DNA from 3 places in the Streptomyces pluripotens genome. Region 2 is predicted to be linked to each of the others. Evidence: riboswitches for the same ligand, from Rfam matches in the RefSeq annotation. Region 2 holds a riboswitch; each other region holds the start of a gene.
The links. A riboswitch is a leader RNA that binds a small molecule or an ion and turns the genes downstream of it on or off. The one in region 2 is predicted to bind cyclic di-AMP.

Region 1: another riboswitch for cyclic di-AMP. It lies ahead of LK06_RS12750 (transglycosylase SLT domain-containing protein); the one in region 2 lies ahead of LK06_RS20280 (C40 family peptidase).
Region 3: another riboswitch for cyclic di-AMP. It lies ahead of LK06_RS28790 (M23 family metallopeptidase); the one in region 2 lies ahead of LK06_RS20280 (C40 family peptidase).

The regions. Positions count from the first base shown of each region.
Region 1 is NZ_CP021080.1:2,866,408-2,872,586, reverse strand. Features, by position in the region: gene LK06_RS12765 (carboxylate--amine ligase) at 1-783, shown strand, start outside; gene LK06_RS12760 (FAD-dependent oxidoreductase) at 780-1,982, shown strand; gene LK06_RS12755 (HAD family hydrolase) at 2,171-2,983, shown strand; gene LK06_RS12750 (transglycosylase SLT domain-containing protein) at 3,182-3,670, opposite strand; cyclic di-AMP (ydaO/yuaA leader) riboswitch at 3,674-3,855, opposite strand; gene LK06_RS12745 (polyprenyl synthetase family protein) at 4,453-5,463, shown strand; gene LK06_RS12740 (LolA family protein) at 5,698-6,179, shown strand, end outside.
Region 2 is NZ_CP021080.1:4,468,270-4,474,448, forward strand. Features, by position in the region: gene LK06_RS20260 (ATP-binding protein) at 1-198, shown strand, start outside; gene LK06_RS20265 (LuxR C-terminal-related transcriptional regulator) at 195-941, shown strand; gene LK06_RS20270 (C40 family peptidase) at 959-2,023, opposite strand; gene LK06_RS20275 (hypothetical protein) at 2,449-2,802, shown strand; gene LK06_RS20280 (C40 family peptidase) at 2,941-3,888, opposite strand; cyclic di-AMP (ydaO/yuaA leader) riboswitch at 3,945-4,115, opposite strand; gene pcrA (DNA helicase PcrA) at 4,378-6,179, shown strand, end outside.
Region 3 is NZ_CP021080.1:6,495,522-6,501,700, reverse strand. Features, by position in the region: gene LK06_RS28805 (MBL fold metallo-hydrolase) at 1-1,037, opposite strand, end outside; gene LK06_RS28800 (TetR/AcrR family transcriptional regulator) at 1,495-2,115, shown strand; gene LK06_RS28795 (SGNH/GDSL hydrolase family protein) at 2,254-3,039, opposite strand; gene LK06_RS28790 (M23 family metallopeptidase) at 3,332-4,243, opposite strand; cyclic di-AMP (ydaO/yuaA leader) riboswitch at 4,248-4,400, opposite strand; gene LK06_RS28785 (alpha-galactosidase) at 4,709-6,179, opposite strand, start outside.

The DNA.
Region 1 (6,179 bases), 1.6 Mb from region 2:
GAGGCGTTCCTGCGGCGTGCACGGCCGGCCGTGCACGGCACCACGAGGATCCGCACCCGCGACGGCCTGCTCGCGCTCGCCCGCGACTGGGGTGAGGTACCCGGCGTGATCCTCCAGGAATACCTGCCGCGGGAGGAGGCCGAGGACTGGATCGTGCACGCCTGTTTCGGCGCGGACTGCGAACCGCTGGCGATGTTCACCGGAGTCAAGGTCCGCTCCTGGCCGCCGCACGTTGGCATGACGGCGAACGCGTACGTCGTCGACAACCCGGAACTCGCCGACCTCGCCGCTCGTTTCGTCAAGCAGATCGGCTTCAGCGGCATCGTCGACCTCGATCTGCGTTTCGACCGGCGCGACGGACAGTACAAGCTCCTCGACTTCAACCCGCGCATGGGGGCCCAGTTCAGGCTCTTCGAGAACGAGCCGGGCGTGGACGTCGTCCGTGCCCTGCACCTGCACCTGACCGGCCGCCCGGTTCCGGAGGGAAAACAGCGCACCGGTCACCGCTACATCGTGGAGAACATCGACCTGCCCGCCCTCCTCGCCTACCGCCGTAGCGGCTACACGACACCGCACGCGCCGGCGAAGGCGAGCGGTACGGAGCTGGCCTGGCTCGCGGGTGACGACCCGCTGCCGTTCCTCACGATGCTCGCCCGCTTCGTGCGCCCGGGCGCGAAGCACCTCTACCAACTGTGGCGGACCAACCGCCGGGGCAGTCGCACCTCCATGAAGGAGGCAAGGCCACACAGGTGGCGCACCGCGTCCTGGGGAGGGACTTCGTGATTCGACCGGTAGCAGTCATCGGGGCCGGGCCGTTCGGCCTGTCCACCGCCGCCCATCTGCGGGCGCGCGGCATCCCCGTCCGCGTCTTCGGCGACCCCATGGTGAGCTGGCGGGACCACATGCCCGAGGGGATGCTCCTCAAGTCGACGCCCGCTGCCTCCAGCCTCGACTGCCCGCAGTCCGGTTACACCCTTGCCGATTACTGCGACGCGGCCGGAACCCGCCGTCTGGTGACCGACGAGGACATCATCCCGGTGGAGACCTTCACCGCCTACGGCGAGTGGTTCCAGCAGAAGCTCGTCCCCGGCCTGGAACGGGTCCGTGTCGTCTCGGTGGACCGCGCCGACAACGCGGGCTTCGCGCTCACACTGGAATCGGGGGAGTCGTTCACGGCCCGGGCGGTCGTCGCCGCCACCGGCCTGTCGGGCCTCGCGCATCTCCCCGCCGAGCTGGCCGTGGCGGCGCCCGGCGGACCCGCCCCGACGGGCCCGGTCTCGCACAGCTCCCAGCACCACGACCTCAGCCGCTTCGTGGGCAAGGAGCTGATCGTCGTCGGCGCGGGACAGTCCGCGCTGGAGACGGCGGCGCTCGCCGCCGAGGCGGGCGCCACGGTGCGTGTCGTCTCGCGCGGACGCGGCCGGGTCGCCTTTGGCTCCCCGCCCTGGAAACAGCCCAGGTTCAGGCCCGCGTCCCCGTTCGGACGCGCCTGGTCGCTGTGGGCGTTCAGCTACTACCCGCACCCCTACCGCTACCTGCCCGATGCCACCCGCCACTACCTGGTCCGCCGGGTCCTGGGCCCGCTCGGGGCCTGGTGGCTGCGTGAACGCTTCACGGACCGGGTGCAGGTCCACGAGGTCGAGCGGGTGCTGGGGGCCGAGTCCCGGGACGGCACCCCCGTCCTCACGGTCCGCACGCACGCAGGCCGGACCGAGCGACTCACCGCGGACCACGTCATCGCCGCCACCGGCTACCGCGTTGACATCGCGGCGATGGACTTCCTCGGGTACGAACTGCGCACCCGGCTCGCGGTGAGCCGCGGTACGCCGAAACTGGGACCCGGGTACGTCTCCTCCGTACCGGGCTTGTACTTCACCGGCCTCTCGGCGGCGTCCTCCTACGGCCCGGTGATGCGCTTTGTCTGCGGCACCGAGTTCGCCTCCCCGCGGCTGGCGGAGCACCTGGCCGCAGCCCATGGCTGAAGGCGGCGAAGCCGCCTGGGCCGGGCACGGCTCCCGTTTCGGCGTCTCACCACCCCGCTCACCGACGCGTTCAACCGCAACCTCACCGCCATCGAGGGGCTCGCGGGCCTCACTTGAGGCCGAGCAGTGCGTAAGTGCGCGGCAGAACAGTGAAGTCGGCGGGGCTGCGGTGTCCGTATTCTCTGATCATGGCACCCACCCCCGCATATGCACTGATCGCGACCGACCTGGACGGGACGCTGCTGCGCGGCGACGACACCGTCTCCGACCGGTCTCTCGCCGCGCTCGCCCGGGTGGCGCGGGCCGGAGCCCGGCACCTCGTCGTGACGGGCCGCCCGGCCCCGCGGGTGCGGTCGTTGCTGGCCCAACTCAGCTGCGCGGGCCTCGCGGTGTGCGGGCAGGGGGCCCAGGTCTACGACGCCGGAAACGACTGCCTGCTGTGGTCGGTCCGGCTGGACCGCGAGCTGGCCGAGACGGCGCTCGGCAAGATCGAGGCCGAAGTGGGGCAGGTGTTCGCGGCCGTCGACCAGGACGGTGTGGACGGGCTCACGCTCATCGAACCCGGATATCGGATGCCCCACCCGACCCTGCCCGCGGTGCGGGTCGGACGCCGCGACGACCTGTGGTGCGAACCCATCAGCAAGGTGCTGCTGCGCCATGCCACCTTGTCCGATGACGAGTTGGCGGCCGTGGCGTGCGCGGTGGTGGGCTCGCTGGCGACGGTCACCATGTCGGGGCCGGGAACCGTGGAACTCCAGCCGCGCGGGGTGACCAAGGCGACCGGGCTGGCGCTGGCCGCCGAGCATCTCGGCACTGGTCCCGAACGGGCCTTGGCCTTCGGTGACATGCCCAACGACATCCCGATGTTCGACTGGGCCGCGCACGGGATCGCCATGGCCAACGCCCATCCCGAACTGAAGGCCGTGGCCGACGAGACCACCTCGTCGAACGAGGACGACGGCGTCGCCGTCGTCCTCGAAAGACTCTTCCTCGCCGGCTGAACCAGCTGAACCAGCTGACCGGCTGGCTGGCGCATCAGCGCGACGCTGTCCGACGGGAAGCCGGTGCGCACCGGGTCGTCAGGTGCCGGTGCGCACCGGTCCGTCAGCGGTGGGGCGCCGGTCCGTCAGTGGTGGGGCGCCGGTGGGGCAACGGGGGTGTGCCGGTGGGGCAGCGGCGACGCGCCGCTCTGCCGGCTGTCAGTACGCGCCGTACACGTTGTCGATCGACCCGTACCGCGCGGCCGCGTAGTTGCAGGCGGCGGTGATGTTGGCGACCGGGTCGTAGGGGTCGAACGAGGTGCCGGCCACGTGGTACGCGGCGAAGGTCGGGTCGATGACCTGGAGCAGGCCCTTGGACGGGGTACCCGCGGCGGCGTTGGAGTCCCAGAGGTTGATGGCGCGGGGGTTGCCCGAGGACTCCCGCATGATGTTGCGGTAGATGCCGTTGTAGGTGCCCGGGATGCCCTTCTGGGCCATGATCGCGAGGGACTCACGGATCCAGCCGTCGAGGTTGTTCGGGTACCCGGCGATGGTGGTGGCCGCCGCCGTGGCAGGACCGGTGGCCGCGGAGGCGGACGTGGCGCCGATGAGCGGCACCGCGAGGACGGCGGCGCTGGTGCCGAGCACGGCGAGGGTGCGGACGAGCCGGTTGTTCCGGGAACGGCGGTACTGAGCGGCAGCAGGCATGGGGAAGTTCCTCTCCGACGCCTGCGAGGTGAGCTGTCGGGTTCGGGCGGGGAGGTGCCCGGCCGTGCCCTGGAGGAGGCACGGCTTCACCCCTAGCCGTTCCGGTGCGGCATGTGCCGTCCGGTCAGGCGACTTACCTGGGTCCCCCGCTCCTGCCGTACGAATGAGTTCGTCGATGGGTTACGCGGGCGGCGGCAGGATTCGGCGTCCGCCCGACGGCCGGGAACGTATGCGAGGGCACATGTCGGGAACAAGTGCCGGATTCACACAACGCACTATTTGACCTTGGTCTGCGCGTTATGGGGTGCTTGATCCTTTTCGGCCGTCTGCCCCCAACTCGCCGACGGGTAGAGGGAGAAGGGGCGTCGGCGGCCGGAGTGGGACGATGATGGTGCGTGACTCAACTCACGAAATGGCAAAGTGCAGCAAATCAGACAAGGGGTATTCAGGGTATTCGGGGTGTTCGGGGTATTCGTACCGGATCCGGATCCGGATCCGGGTGAGGGTGGGGTCTGTGATGTGAGGCTCTGGTGGCGGTGTGGGCGTTACTCCACTTATCACACATTTCGCGACAAAGTGAATGTATTGCCGCTAAGTCAACGAATGTCCGTTCTTATCAACCGATCAAAACCATAGCGATCATGATCCAATACCGCCCGGGCTGGACCGGTGGGCGCTATCGGTGATCGAAACCGGACCGGATACGCTGACTTGAGTGAGGGCAGCGACCTATCGACAAACCGTGTAATCGCCAGCAGGCACCAGCAGACAGGAGACCTCTCGTGACCGTCGTCGGGCCGTTCGGGCTGAACGTGCGGGACCAGGCGCTGGAAGCCGATGTCCAGGCCGGATTGGTGGCTGTCGAAGAAGGCTTGCTCGAAGCCACCAAGAGCGAGGTCCCTTTCATCACCGAGGCCGCACAGCACCTCGTGCGGGCCGGCGGGAAGCGGTTCAGGCCGCTGCTCGTCATGCTCGCGGCGCGATTCGGTGACCCGTCCGCGCCGGGCGTGGTGCCGTCCGCGGTCGTCGTGGAGCTGACCCACCTCGCCACGCTCTACCACGACGACGTCATGGACGAAGCGGCCGTGCGACGTGGCGTGGACAGTGTCAACACCCGCTGGGACAACTCCGTCGCGGTCCTCACCGGTGACTTCCTCTTTGCTCGCGCTTCCCAGATCCTCGCCGACCTGGGCCCGGAGGCCGTCCGGGTGCAGGCGCTCGCCTTCGAACGGCTGGTCACCGGTCAGATCCTGGAGACCGCAGGTCCCGTGGACGGCCGCGACCCGGTCGAGCACTACCTGGAGGTGCTCAGCGGCAAGACGGGCGCGCTGGTGGCGGTGTCCTGCCGGTTCGGCGCCATGATGTCCGGCGCCGACGAGCAGGTCGTCGACGTGCTCACCCAGTACGGCGAACGTCTTGGGGTCGCCTTCCAGCTCGCGGACGACGTCCTGGACATCGCCTCCGACTCCCACGAGTCCGGCAAGACCCCCGGCACCGACCTGCGGGAGGGTATCCCGACGCTGCCCGTGCTCCACCTGCGCGAGCAGGCGGCCCGGCTGGGGCTGCCCGAGGACGTCGCCTTGTGCGAACTGCTGGACTCCGACCTCAGCGACGACACCCGGCACTCCGAGGCGCTGGCCGCGCTGCGCGCGCACCCCGCGCTGGAACAGGCCCGCCGGGACACCGTCCGGTACGCGGAGGAGGCGCGGGCCGCCCTGGCGCCGCTGCCGGACTGCGACGCCAAGGCGGCGCTGACGGAGCTGTGCGACGCGGTGGTGCACCGCGCCGGCTGATGGCCCGCGCGGGACGGTGCCGTGCACGACCCCTACGGGACCCCGAGCCGCCACACCTGCGTGTCATACCGCAGGCGTAGACGGAGTTGCCTCCGAGGACTGACGCTTCCTCACGGCCGGTCTGGTCAGATGGAGACCAGGGACATCACCACTCCTCACCGATTCGGGTGAGAATGGCGGCTCAGGTGGACCAGCGTGAGGACGGCCGCCGCCGACAACGGAGGTAAGGCACACATGGCACCGTACGATTCCGACGAAACAGCGGTCGCCGCGAGGGACGAGCACTCGGGCTCCGGTCGGCGCAAGGCCGCCCGGTACGCCGTCCCCGTGGCGGTGGTGGGGGTGGCAGCGGCCACGATCGGACTGGTCCCGGCGCTCGCCGACTCCGGTGACCCCAACCTGCCGAAGATCACCGCGCAGCAGCTCATCGAGAAGATCGCCAAGTCGGACGTCCAGCAGTTGTCCGGCACCGTGAAGATCAACACCGACCTGGGCCTGCCCAACCTCGGAGGCCTGGAGAACAGCATCGCCTCCCGGGTGGCCAAGGGCTCCGGTGACGGCTCCTCTGCCGACCCGCAGTCCAAATTCACCGAACTGCTCTCCGGCACGCACACCCTGCGCGTCGCCGCCGACGGCCCGGACCGGCAGAAGGTGTCACTGCTGGAGCAAGGCGCCGAGTACAGCCTCATCCACGACGGCAAGGACGTGTGGGGCTA
Region 2 (6,179 bases):
GGAAGGACGGTCTTCGTGTCCGTGCGGGACCGCGGCCCGGGCTTCGACCTCGACTCGATACCTGCCGACCGCATGGGCGTCAGAGAATCGATCATCGGCCGCATGGAGCGTAACGGTGGTACGGCCCGACTGCGGGCGGTGCCGGGCGGTGGCACGGAGGTCGAGCTGGAGATGGAGAGGGCGGAGAAGACGTCATGAACGACGCGACCGAGGCGAATGGCACGGCGGAGGCGGCAGAGGCGGCCGGGTCAGGCGGGCCTGCCGACCGCGGTGAGGGGGCTCGGCACGTCCGGGTGGTGCTCGTGGACGACCACCGCATGTTCCGCGCCGGGGTCCAGGCCGAAATCGGGCAGACCGGGACGACCGGCGTCGAAGTGGTCGGTGAGGCCGGGGACGTCGATCAGGCGGTCACCGTCATCACCGCGACCCGGCCTGAGGTCGTTCTCCTCGACGTCCATCTCCCGGGCGGCGGCGGTGTCGAGGTGTTGCGCCGGTGCGCGGCCTTGACGGCGGACCCGGAACGGCCCGTGCGCTTCCTCGCACTGTCGGTGTCGGACGCGGCGGAGGACGTGATCGGGGTGATCCGAGGCGGCGCCCGCGGCTATGTCACCAAGACCATCACCGGCACCGATCTGGTCGACTCGATCTTCCGGGTTCAGGAAGGCGACGCCGTTTTCTCCCCGCGGTTGGCCGGGTTCGTCCTCGACGCCTTCGCCTCCACCGACGCTCCGCCGGTGGATGAGGACCTGGATCGACTGACCCAGCGGGAACGCGAGGTACTGCGTCTGATCGCCCGTGGCTATGCCTACAAGGAGATCGCCAAGCAACTGTTCATCTCGGTGAAGACGGTCGAATCCCATGTCTCGGCGGTGCTGCGCAAGCTCCAGCTTTCCAATCGTCACGAGCTGACCCGTTGGGCGACCGCGCGCAGGCTGGTCTGACCTCTGCGGGGCGGCCCTCACGCCACCCTGGTCGCCCCCGCGAACGGCATCTCGTCGATCGGAGCCAGCCGCACGGGTGCCGACGGGTTCGGCGCGTGGATCATCTGGCCGTTGCCGATGTAGAGGCCGACGTGACTGATCCCGGAGTAGAAGAACACCAGGTCGCCCGGCTGGAGTTCGGAGCGGGAGACGCGCCGGCCCGCGTTGATCTGAGCGTAGGTGGTGCGCGGTAGCGAGACACCGGCGGAGCGGTACGCAGCTTGCACCAGCCCAGAGCAGTCGAAGGCGTTGGGACCCGTCGCGCCCCACACATAGGGGCTGCCGAGCTTGGCGTAGGCATAGGAGATGGCCGCGGCGGCGCGCGCGTCCGGAGCTGTGGCCGACCCGGCACGCTCCAGCGTCTTGCGGGCACCCGGGGCCGCCCGGGAAGCGCGCCCGGCCGTAGCGCTGTCGCCGACGACTTCCTTCCGCTCCCGCGGACTGAGCCGGGCGAGCAGCTTCTGCGCCTCGTCGAGCTTGCTGGTGATGGTCTTCTTCTGCCGTTTCAGCTCCGCCTGCCGTGCCCGCAGCGACTTCAGCTCGACGCGCGCAGTGCCGCGCAACTGCTCGACCTCTCGCAGTTGTGTGCGCACTCGTGACACTGCGGCGGCCTGTCGGTCGCCGGCCCGCTCCGCGAACGCGGCGCCGTCCAGGTACCGGTCGGGGTCACTGGACAGGGCCAGCTGCCAGGCCGGGGCGATGCCGCCCTGCCGGTACTGCGCCGCCGCGATCGAGCCCAGTGCCTCGCGGGTCGAGTTCAGCTTCTGCTGTTTGCGGGCGGCCTCGTCCCGCAGCGTGTTCAGCCGCCGCTGGGCCGTGTCCGCCTTCTCCTTGGCCCCGTCGTACTTCTCGGTGGCGGCCTCGGCATCCTGGTACAGCTTGTCGACCTTCGCCTTCACCTGCGCCGGCGTCAGCTGTGGTGCGGCGTGCCCCGTTCCTTCGAAGCCCGTTGCGGTGGCCGCGCCCGCGAGGGCGAGCGTGGCGGCCGTCCGGGCCGTATGGCCGCCCAGCGGGCGTTGCCGGGGCTTGCGGTGCGCTGCCACCTGTACCGTCACGTCCTTTCACGGGACTGGATGGGACTAGTACGACCGAGCGTTCGGTGTGCCCGGCGGCGCCCCGCACAGGGGGAACGGACCGCCGCCGGGCCCTTCTCGGCGGTGGTGTCCGACTGCCGCCCCTGGCCCGGGCGGCGATGGGGAGCCGGTCACCTGGAGGAGGACGCTAAGCCGCACTGTGACGAGTGGGTAACGCGTGTACGGAACTGGCTCTGAAGGATCAGGATGTGACCTTGTGTGACAGCACGAGCCGCCTGGAGGCACCGGCTTCACGCGGTGCGGTGACCGAAATGCGGAAAGTGGCGAGGTCAGGAGGCGTGGGGTGCTAGGGGCGCATGGATGCAAGATCCATGCCGACGCCGGGCGGGCCCGGTGAAGGGCGGCCCGCGCACCTCTGGTTAGGCTCCGGCACCATGGACGTACTCATCCATTTCTTCGTCGGCCTGCACATCATCGGCATCGCGGCGCTACTCGGCGGTTTTCTCACCCAGATGAAGGCGATAGGCCAGGGCACGGCCCGGTTCGTCCCCGGGATGCTCCATGGTGCCCTGACCATGCTCGTCACCGGAGTCGCCCTGGTCGGCCTCCACCAGGCCCACGGCTATCCGGTCAACACCGTCAAGATTGGTGTGAAGCTGGCGCTGCTGATCGTGATCCTCGGGCTGGTCTATGTGAAGCGCGACGAGGAGCGGATCGACAAGGGCCTCTTCGGGCTGGTCGGCCTGCTGACCACGGTGAACATCTTCATCGCCGTCCTGTGGACCTGACACTCGACCGCGCACTCCACGGCCGCCCGCCCGTGCCGTCGAGCCGGCCGCGAGCACCGGATGCGACGCCCCGCGCGCTCGGAGACCCTGCCGTACCCGCGCGACGCGCATGGGCGCGGGTACGTGCAGACGGCGGGGTCAGGCCGGACGCACCACGTGGTGGACGGTCGACTCGCCACCGTGGTCGAGGGACTCCTCGCAGACGTACGTGCCGGGCTTCGGGGCGTGGATCATGCTGCCGTTGCCCGTGCAGAGTCCCACGTGGCTGCAGTCGTCATGAAAGAAGACCAGGTCACCGGCGCGCGCGTCATCGGGGGAGACCGGGGTACCCGCGGCGGCCTGCTCTCGGGCGCCACGGGGGAGGGTGACACCGGCGGCCTTCCAGGCGGCCTGGGTGAGGCCGGAACAGTCGTAGGAGCCAGGACCGCTGGCACCGCTGACGTACGGCTTGCCGATTTGGGCTCGGGCGAAGACGACCGCCCTGTCGGCCCGCGTGGCCTGGGAGACGGAGGAGGCGCGGCCCCGCGGCGCCGGATCCTCCCGACCGCGCTGTCCGGCCGCGGCCGTCGGTCCGTGCTCCCGGGCCACCAGGCGGCCCAGGAGTTCACGCGCGGTGGCGAGCTTGTGCTGGACGTCGGCCTTGGCGGTCTTCACGTCGTAGTGCGAAGCCGTCGGCGTCTCCGGGCTCCTGGTGGCCTTGCCCCGATCGGCGGCGTCCCGCACGCGTGAGGCCAGCCGGTTCATCACCAGGTTCTGGGCGAAGTGATCCTGCGGGTACTCCGCGAGAAGAGCGGTGGCCGAATCCTGGGTGGTCGCGAAGGGCCCCAGCCCGTCACGGGCCTTGGTGCGCCGGCCCGCGCGCCGGGCGCCTTCCCCGTGCGGTTCGCCGGACCGGGGCCGCTGCAGGGCCGCCGCTTCCCCCTCCGGCGCCGAGTCGGGCCGGCGGTAGAACTCGTCGATCTTCTTCTCGATCTCCTCCGGGCTGGGCCCGCCGTCACCGGCGGGTGCCGCCGGGGTCGGCTGGGGCAGTACGGCCACCGACGCGAGGGTGGCGGTGGCGAGAGCGGCGGGAGAGGGGGTGTGCACACCCGCTCCGTGGGTCCCGCCGGGGCGCGTCTTGCGGTGCGACGCCAAGGGAGGCGACTCCTTCCAATGTGCCGCCTGCCGGGTTAGCTGTCGGGTTCGGGCGGGTGCTTCGGAAGGGTTGCCCTACGGCGTCATCCCAGGTGGGATTCGGCCGATTCACCCCAGGATCGGTGGGTCCCCGGCTCCGGGCACCCGTGCGGGCGCGCCGGACTCGGCGGAGGCCGTGCGGCCCGGCGACGTTCGCCGGAAGGGGGTCGTGCGGCCTGACGGCAACTTAGCCAACTCGTGTGACTTCTGTGAAGGTTGGTGAGCGGTATGTCCGATACATTTCCGTGACCTGAGGATGGTTTCGCGCACGGGTGATCACGTACCTGCGCAGCGTGAAGGGCTGATCGGTGCCCGGGCGGTGAAGATCGACCCATCGGGAATCCGGCCGGGTTCGGGGGACGGCGACCGGTTGTCGGTGCGGCGCCCTAGACTCGTAGAGCGATGAGCAGCCTCTTTGACGACAGCTTCCTGGCGGACCTCCAGCCCCCGCGCGGGCACGAGGAGGAACCCCCGCCACCGCCCGAGGGCGATCACGCTCCGGAGCCCCTTCCGGACGATCTGTTCGGCGGGAAGTTCGACGTGCCGCAGGACCGGGACGCCCACTACCGCGGCGGAGCCCCGCGCCCCGTGCTCGACCCGGCGGCGCTGCTGCAGGGGCTGAACGAGAACCAGCGTGCCGCAGTCGTGCACGCCGGCTCGCCACTGCTCATCGTCGCCGGCGCAGGCTCCGGCAAGACCCGCGTGCTCACCCATCGCATCGCCCACCTGCTCGCCGAGCGGAATGTCCACCCGGGCCAGATCCTCGCGATCACCTTCACCAACAAGGCTGCGGGCGAGATGAAGGAGCGGGTCGAGCGGCTCGTCGGCCCGCGTGCGAGCGCGATGTGGGTGATGACCTTCCACAGCGCGTGTGTGCGCATCCTGCGCCGGGAGTCGAAGAAACTCGGATTCACGTCGTCGTTCTCGATCTACGACGCCGCTGACAGCAAGCGCCTGATGGCCCTGGTCTGCCGCGACCTGGACCTCGATCCCAAGCGCTTTCCGCCCAAGTCCTTCAGCGCCAAGATCAGCAACCTGAAGAACGAGCTGATCGACGAGGAGGACTTCGCCGCCCAGGCCAACGACGGCTTCGAGAAGACCCTCGCCCAGGCCTACGCCCTGTACCAGTCGCGGCTGCGCGAGGCGAACGCCCTCGACTTCGACGACCTGATCATGACGACGGTCAACCTGCTGCGCGCCTTCCCGGACGTCGCCGAGCATTACCGTCGCCGCTTCCGGCACGTCCTGGTCGATGAGTACCAGGACACCAACCACGCCCAGTACGCGCTGGTTCGCGAGCTCGTCGGGACCGGCGAGCACGACGAGAGTGCGCCCCCCAGCGAGCACGACCTCCCGCCCGCCGAGCTCTGCGTGGTGGGCGACGCGGACCAGTCGATCTACGCGTTCCGCGGTGCGACGATCCGCAACATCCTCCAGTTCGAGGAGGACTACCCGAACGCGACGACGATCCTGCTGGAGCAGAACTACCGTTCCACGCAGACCATCCTGTCCGCCGCCAACGCGGTCATCGAACGCAACGAGTCCCGCCGCCCGAAGAACCTGTGGACCAACGCGGGCCAGGGCGCACGGATCACCGGGTACGTCGCCGACACCGAGCACGACGAGGCCCAGTTCGTCGCAGACGAGATAGACCGCCTGGTCGACGCGGGCGAGGCCCGGGCGGGCGACATCGCCGTCTTCTACCGCACGAATGCACAGTCCCGTGTCTTCGAAGAGGTCTTCATCCGTGTCGGCCTGCCCTACAAGGTGGTCGGAGGGGTCCGCTTCTACGAGCGCAAGGAGGTCCGGGACGTCCTCGCCTATCTGCGTGTCCTCGCCAACCCCGAGGACTCGGTGCCACTGCGCCGCATCCTCAACGTGCCCAAACGGGGCATCGGTGAGCGCGCGGAGGCGATGATCGACGCCCTCTCCCAACGCGAGAGGATCAGCTTCCCGCAGGCGCTCAAGCGTGTGGACGAGGCATATGGCATGGCCGCGCGCTCCACCAACGCGGTCAAGCGGTTCAACACGCTGATGGAGGAACTGCGTACCGTCGTGGAGTCCGGCGCGGGGCCGGCCACCATCCTGGAGGCGGTCCTCGAACGCACTGGCTACCTGGCTGAGTTGCAGACCTCTACTGATCCGCAGGACGAGACCCGCATCGAGAACCTGCAGGAGCTCGCGGCCGTCGCCCTGGAGTTCGA
Region 3 (6,179 bases), 2.0 Mb from region 2:
CGAGGCAGTGCCACCGCCTGGCCAGCCTCCTCCGCCGCGTCCTTCGTCCACTCCCCCGGCTCGACCCACGGGTGCGGGGCGAGGTTGAAGGTGCCCCAGTGGATCGGCAGCAGCACGCCGCGGGGCGCTCCGCCCTGCAGATCGAGGTGGGCCCGCAGCCCCTCCTCGGGCGTCATGTGGATGTCGGGCCAGAACTCGCTGTAGGCCCCGATCTGGATCATCGTGGCGTCGAACGGGCCGTGCGTGGTGCCGATGTCCCGGAAGCCCTCGAAATAGCCGGTGTCACCGCTGTGGTAGATCCGGTGCTCCTCGCCGATGACGGCCCAGGACGCCCAAAGGGTGTGCTGGGTGTTGCGCAGGCCCCGCCCGCAGAAGTGGCGGGCGGGAGTGGCAGTGAGCGTGAGCCCGCCGACCTTGGTGGACTCGTGCCAGTCCAGTTCGCGCAGCCGGTCCGGGCTGACGCCCCACGCTTCGAGGTGGGCCCCCACGCCGAGCGGCACGGCGAACAGGGTGTCCGTGCCAGCCAGTGCCTTGATGGTGGGCAGGTCCAAGTGATCGTAGTGGTCGTGCGAGATGACCACGACGTCGACCGGGCCGAGCGCAGCCAGCGGCAGCGGCACCGGGTGCAACCGCTGGGGCCCGATGAAGGGGAACGGAGAGCAGCGCTCACCCCAGACGGGATCGAACAGGACCCGGTGACCGTCGATCTCGGCGAGCACGCTGGAGTGGCCCATCCAGGTCAGCCGCAGTCCGGTGACGGGCGGCCCAGCGAGGTCGGCGAAGGTCGTGGGATGCACCGGGACGGTGCCCTGGGGAGCGCGCAGGGGGCGGGTCTCCTTGTCGAAGAACACCTTCGCGAAGTCCAGTGGCGAACCGGACGGCCGCAGGCGCGCGGGGCCTCCGGGATTCTGGAAGACACCGTCCCTGAAGTGCGGTGAGCGGCGGATGCGTGCCAGGCGCTCACCGCCCGGGTCCGCGCCGAAGGCCGCGGGCCGCAGTGCGCGCAGGCCGGAGCTCAGGGAACGCAGACCGGTCACGGTACCTCCAGGACGAAGTGACTGAGGTTCTCCATTATGGTCGGCCCCCGACGACAACCCGGTTCACCGGGGTCTCACCCCGCCTCTCGCCTCCGGCGCCGAAGGTCCGTCCCCACGTTGACAGGCCGGGGAAACGCTCCCGGCACTGACGTGCTGTTCAGTCATACTCGTCCCGGCACCCGCCCGCCCGCGCTCGCCCCGGAAGGCAGGACCGCTCCGGGCCCGAGCTGGGCGCATTCCCCGAGGAGGCCCCGTGGCCCCGCCCCGACGGGACGAACCCGCGCGCCGCCGGCCGCGCTCCGGTGGCGGACCGGCTGCCGGTGATCGCGTCACGCTTCGGCCGGTACCGGTGACTGGCCGCGGTGCGCCCGCCCACCGGGCGCCCCTGGACGGCCTGAACGTGCCTCGGGCGCCGGCCGCTTCGGCACCACCCACGACGACGGAATAGGGTGACCGCGTGGCGAGAGTGCGGTTGAGTGTGGCCGAGCGGCAAGAGGAACTCCTGCGCGCGGCCATCGAGCAGATCGAGGCGCGGGGTGTGGCAGCACTCAGGATCGCCGACGTGGCCGCAGCGCTCGGGGTGAGCAACGCACTGGTGCTCTACCACTTCTCGACGAAGGAGAAGCTGGTCGCCGCCGCGTTCGCGTACGCGGCCGAGGACGATCTCAGACATCTGCGCAAGCTGCTGGGACGACGGACCTCGGCACTGCGACGGCTGCGGGCCGCGGTGCGCTGGTACGCGCCGACCGGCCAGGCGAAGGGCTGGCGGCTGTGGATCGAGGGCTGGGCCGTTGCCCTGCGCGAGCCCGCCCTGCGGGAGGTCACCCGGAACCTGGACCGGCAGTGGAAGGCGGCGATCGCCGAGGTCATCACCGAGGGGGTCACGGTGGGGGAGTTCGCGTGTGCCGACCCGTCCGGTGCCGCGCTACGGCTGACCGCGCTGTTGGACGGGCTCGCGGTGCAACTGACGACGTATCCGGGCGCAGTGCCGCGGACTCGCGCCCGGGAATGGGCCGACGATGCACTGGCCCGCGAACTGGGTTTGGAACGGCAGGCGTTGACCGAGCGACGACGGTGAGCGCAGGCGCACCGTCCGGATACGGTGCGGCCCACAGCGACGGGATGCACGGCGACCGCGCCGTGCTGGACCACGCGCGTGGGCACGGCCGCGGGCCCGGACCACGCCCGCCCGGTCCGGGCCCGCGGCCTGCGGGTGTCACGCCACGGAGGCGATCCGCGTCCTGATGTCGTCGGGCGACAGCGCGCCCTTCGCCGTCACGTGATCGCCGGAGGACTCGCCGCGCAGCCGGCGGCCGATCCACGGCACGAGGAACTCACGGGCCCACTGGACGTCATCGCGCCGTACCTCCAGAGTTCCCCGGGGTGGCAGCGGTGGCCACGGCTGTTCCGGATCGGCCGGGACGTCGAGGCCGAGGACCTGGCCGGCGCGCAACGCCACGCGCGTGTGGCCCTCGGGGGAGAGGTGCAGCCGGTCGCTGTCCCAGGCCCTGCGGTCCTGCACGGACTTGAGGGACCACAGGTCGAGGACGGGGCAGCCGTAGCGGTCGGCGATGGCACGCACGTGTCCGTTGTAGGTGGCTATCTTGCCGCGCAGATGCTTGAGCACAGGGACGCCACGAGTGTCGAAGCCGGTCGTCACCATCACCGTGCCCGCAGCCTCGGTGAGCCGGACCACGGCCCGCTCGAACCGCTCGGCCACGTCGTCCGGGTCGGTACCGGGGCGGATGATGTCGTTGCCGCCCGCGCAGAGGGAAATCAGGTCCGGGGCCAGCTCGACGGCTCTTGGGAGTTGATCAGCCACGATCTGGTCCAGCAGCTTCCCGCGCACGGCGAGGTTGGTGTATTGGAAGTCGCCCTCGGGACGCCGGTCTGCGAGCAGCACCGCGAGCCGGTCGGCCCAGCCCACGAACGCCCCGTCGGGGCCGGGATCGCCGACGCCCTCGGTGAAGCTGTCCCCCACCGCTGCGTACGACCCGATCACTGATCTGTTGTCATTCTTCGAATCGTCAACCACATCGGACCATGATTCACCTCCGGATGTGACCTACGCGACCGTAGGCAGGGGTTGACGGGCGGTGAGATGAGCCACTCCCTGGTGTGGTGCGATCCAGGAATACGGCCACCTCTGAACGCGTTGAATGCGTGATCGCCGCGCCAGGGGGGTGCCGGAGGTATCGGAGGCCGGCCCCCGAACATCGGAGGCCGGCCCCCGGTTCGAGACCCGGGCGAGTGGTCCAGGACAGGAGGGTCGCGTAGCTGGGGCGGGAGATTCCTCAGCCCACTGCGACGCCGTGCTGGCGCAGGTACCCGACCGGATCGACGTCGGAGCCATAGTTCGGCGTGGTGCGGATCTCGAAGTGCAGGTGCGGGCCGGTCACGTTTCCGGTGGCACCGGACAGGCCGATCTGCTGGCCTTCGGACACCGTTTGGCCGGCCGAGACGGAGAGCTGGGAGAGGTGGGCGTACTGGGCGTAGTAGCCGTCGTTCAGCCTGATGACGACCTGGTTGCCGTAGGCACCTCCCCAGCCGGCCGCGACGACCGTGCCTGCGGCCACGGCCTTCACGGAGGTGCCGGTCGGGACGACGAAGTCGACACCGGTGTGGTAGCCGCTCGACCACATGCTGCCGGCCACGTGGTAGCCGGTGCCGATGGCGGCACCGGTCACCGGGAGGGTGTAGCCGGTGGAGGCGGCTGTCACGGCGGTGGAGCCGGATGACGGGGAGACCGGAGCCGCCTGCGACGTGGCGGACCGCGGGGCGCCCGGGGACGCTGAGGTCCCGGTGGTGTGCTGGGGGGTGGCGGACCCGGTACGGGCCTGCGCGCCGAGCGTGAGCCTCAGGCCCGGGTGGATCAGCGACGGGTCGCCGCCGATGGCCTGCCGGTTGTCGTCGTAGAGCCGGTGCCATCCGCCACGGACATGCTGCCTGTCGGCGATCACCGAAAGGCAGTCGCCGGGCTTCACCGTGTAGTGACGCACACCTGGACTCGGCTGGGCGGCCTCCTTCACCACAGTCGGAAGGGATCGCATGGCCCCGGCGGAAACGGACTGCGACGCGGGGGCCGCGTGCGCTCCGGTGGCCCCGATGAGCGGGAGGGCCAGCGCGGCCCCGCCGGTTCCGGCGGCAGCGACGGAGCGGGAAAGACGCTGGGTCTTGGGACGTCGGTGCTTACCCTTCGCGGGCATGGCGCATTCCTCTCCGGCGCCTGCGAGGTCAGCTGTCGGGTTCGGGCTGGAGCTGCCCGGCCGCGGTGTGCGGCTGCACCCCTGGCCTGTCACGGAGACCGGACAGGCAGTCGTACCTGGTGGGTCCCCCGCTCCTGCCGAACACGGGTCAAGTGTGGGGACTCCGGGCGGCGGCAGGACTCGGCGTTCCGTCCGGATTGGTGGCGAACGTAAGGGAGTGGGACGCACGGAAACAAGCAGCCGGTTCCCGCCGGTCACGAATCCGGTGATCAAAGACGGAAACCACCGTCACTCTCCGTGAATTCCCGCCGCCTACGTCCTTGCAATTCCCCTTCAAAACAAGCGAATTACAGAAACATGACACACGACGTACGGTCACGAATATGATGCTCCTCACGCAACGGCGCACCATGACCCCCTATTCCATGGCGAGTTAGAGCGAAGGCTGCAATTCGGGTAGAAAGCTCAGATGCGACGCAGACGGAGAACCGTCGCATCCAGGTCGCCACGCAGCCCGGTTCGCAGTCCGCCATGGAGCAGGACAGCGCCCCTGTGCACTTCGCCCGTTTCGCGGCATTCATAGGAAGCCGTCGGATCGAGTCCCCGCAACCGCAGCGCTGGAACCGGCTCGCCATAGCCCTGCGCCTGCAGCCAGGCCAAGATCACGACCTCCTGCCCCAGGACGTACTGGACCGCACTCAGCCCGCCCGTCGGGGGCCTGAGCCGGTACAGCTCGCCACGCTGGACCACCGGACGGATCCGCTTGTACAGCTCCACCCACAGCCGGGCCTCGGCCAGCTCCTCCGCACTCCACCGCACCAGGTCGCCACCCACGCCGAGCACCCCGGCCATGGCGCTGACGAAACGGAACCGCAGCGTACTCACCCTGCCGTTGAGCTGGGTATTCGGACTGTCCGTGACCCAGGCGGCCATGACCCGGGCGGGGTGGATCTGACTGAAGCCGTACTGAATGACCAGCCGGTCCAGTGGGTCGGTGTTGTCGGAGGTCCACACTTGGTCGGTGCGGCTCATCACTGCGAGGTCGATCCGGCCACCACCACCGGAGCAGGACTCGAAGGCGACCGCGGGGTGGGCCGCGCGCAACCGGTCCACCAGGGCGTACAGGGCACGCACGTGGTCCACCCACAGATGCTGCGGATACGGCTCCCCGGGCCAGCCGGCATCGGTGAAGCAGCGGTTGAAGTCCCACTTCACATAGTCGATCGGAGCACTCGACAACAGTGCGTCCAACTGCTCCCACAGATATTCCTGGACGTCCTCTCGGGCCAAGTTGAGGACGAGTTGATTGCGCAGCTCCGTCCGCTTACGTCCCATTTGGTATTGCACCCAGTCCGGGTGGGCGCGATAGAGATCGCTGTCCGGATTGACCATCTCCGGCTCGACCCAGACACCGAACTGCATGCCGAGTCCATGTACCTGGTCGGCGAGGGGCTTGAGGCCGCGCGGGAAGCGGTCGGGGGCGGCGGTCCAGTCACCGAGCCCGGCGCGGTCGCTGGTGCGGGCACCGAACCATCCGTCGTCCACCACGAACAGCTCGACGCCGATGCCGGCGGCCCGGCGGGCCAGGGCGGCCTGTTGCTCCTCGCAGATGTCGAAACCGGTGGCCTCCCAGGAGTTGAAGAGGACGGGCCGGTCCCGCTCCGCGTCGGGGATGATGTGAGCACGCTGGTACGCGTGCCAGGTACGACTGGCCCCGCCGAAGCCACCACCGCTCCACAGGCCCGCGAAGACCGGGGTGGTGTACGACTCCCCCGACCGAAGGAGCAGCAGGCCGGAGTCGTCGTAGCCGGCGCCACCGGTGATCTGCACGCGCGCGTCAGGGAGTTGGGCGACCGCGATGCGCCAAGAGCCGGACCAGCCCAGCGCACAGCCGTACACCTCGCCGTGCTCCTCGGTGGCATCGGTGTCGAGTGCG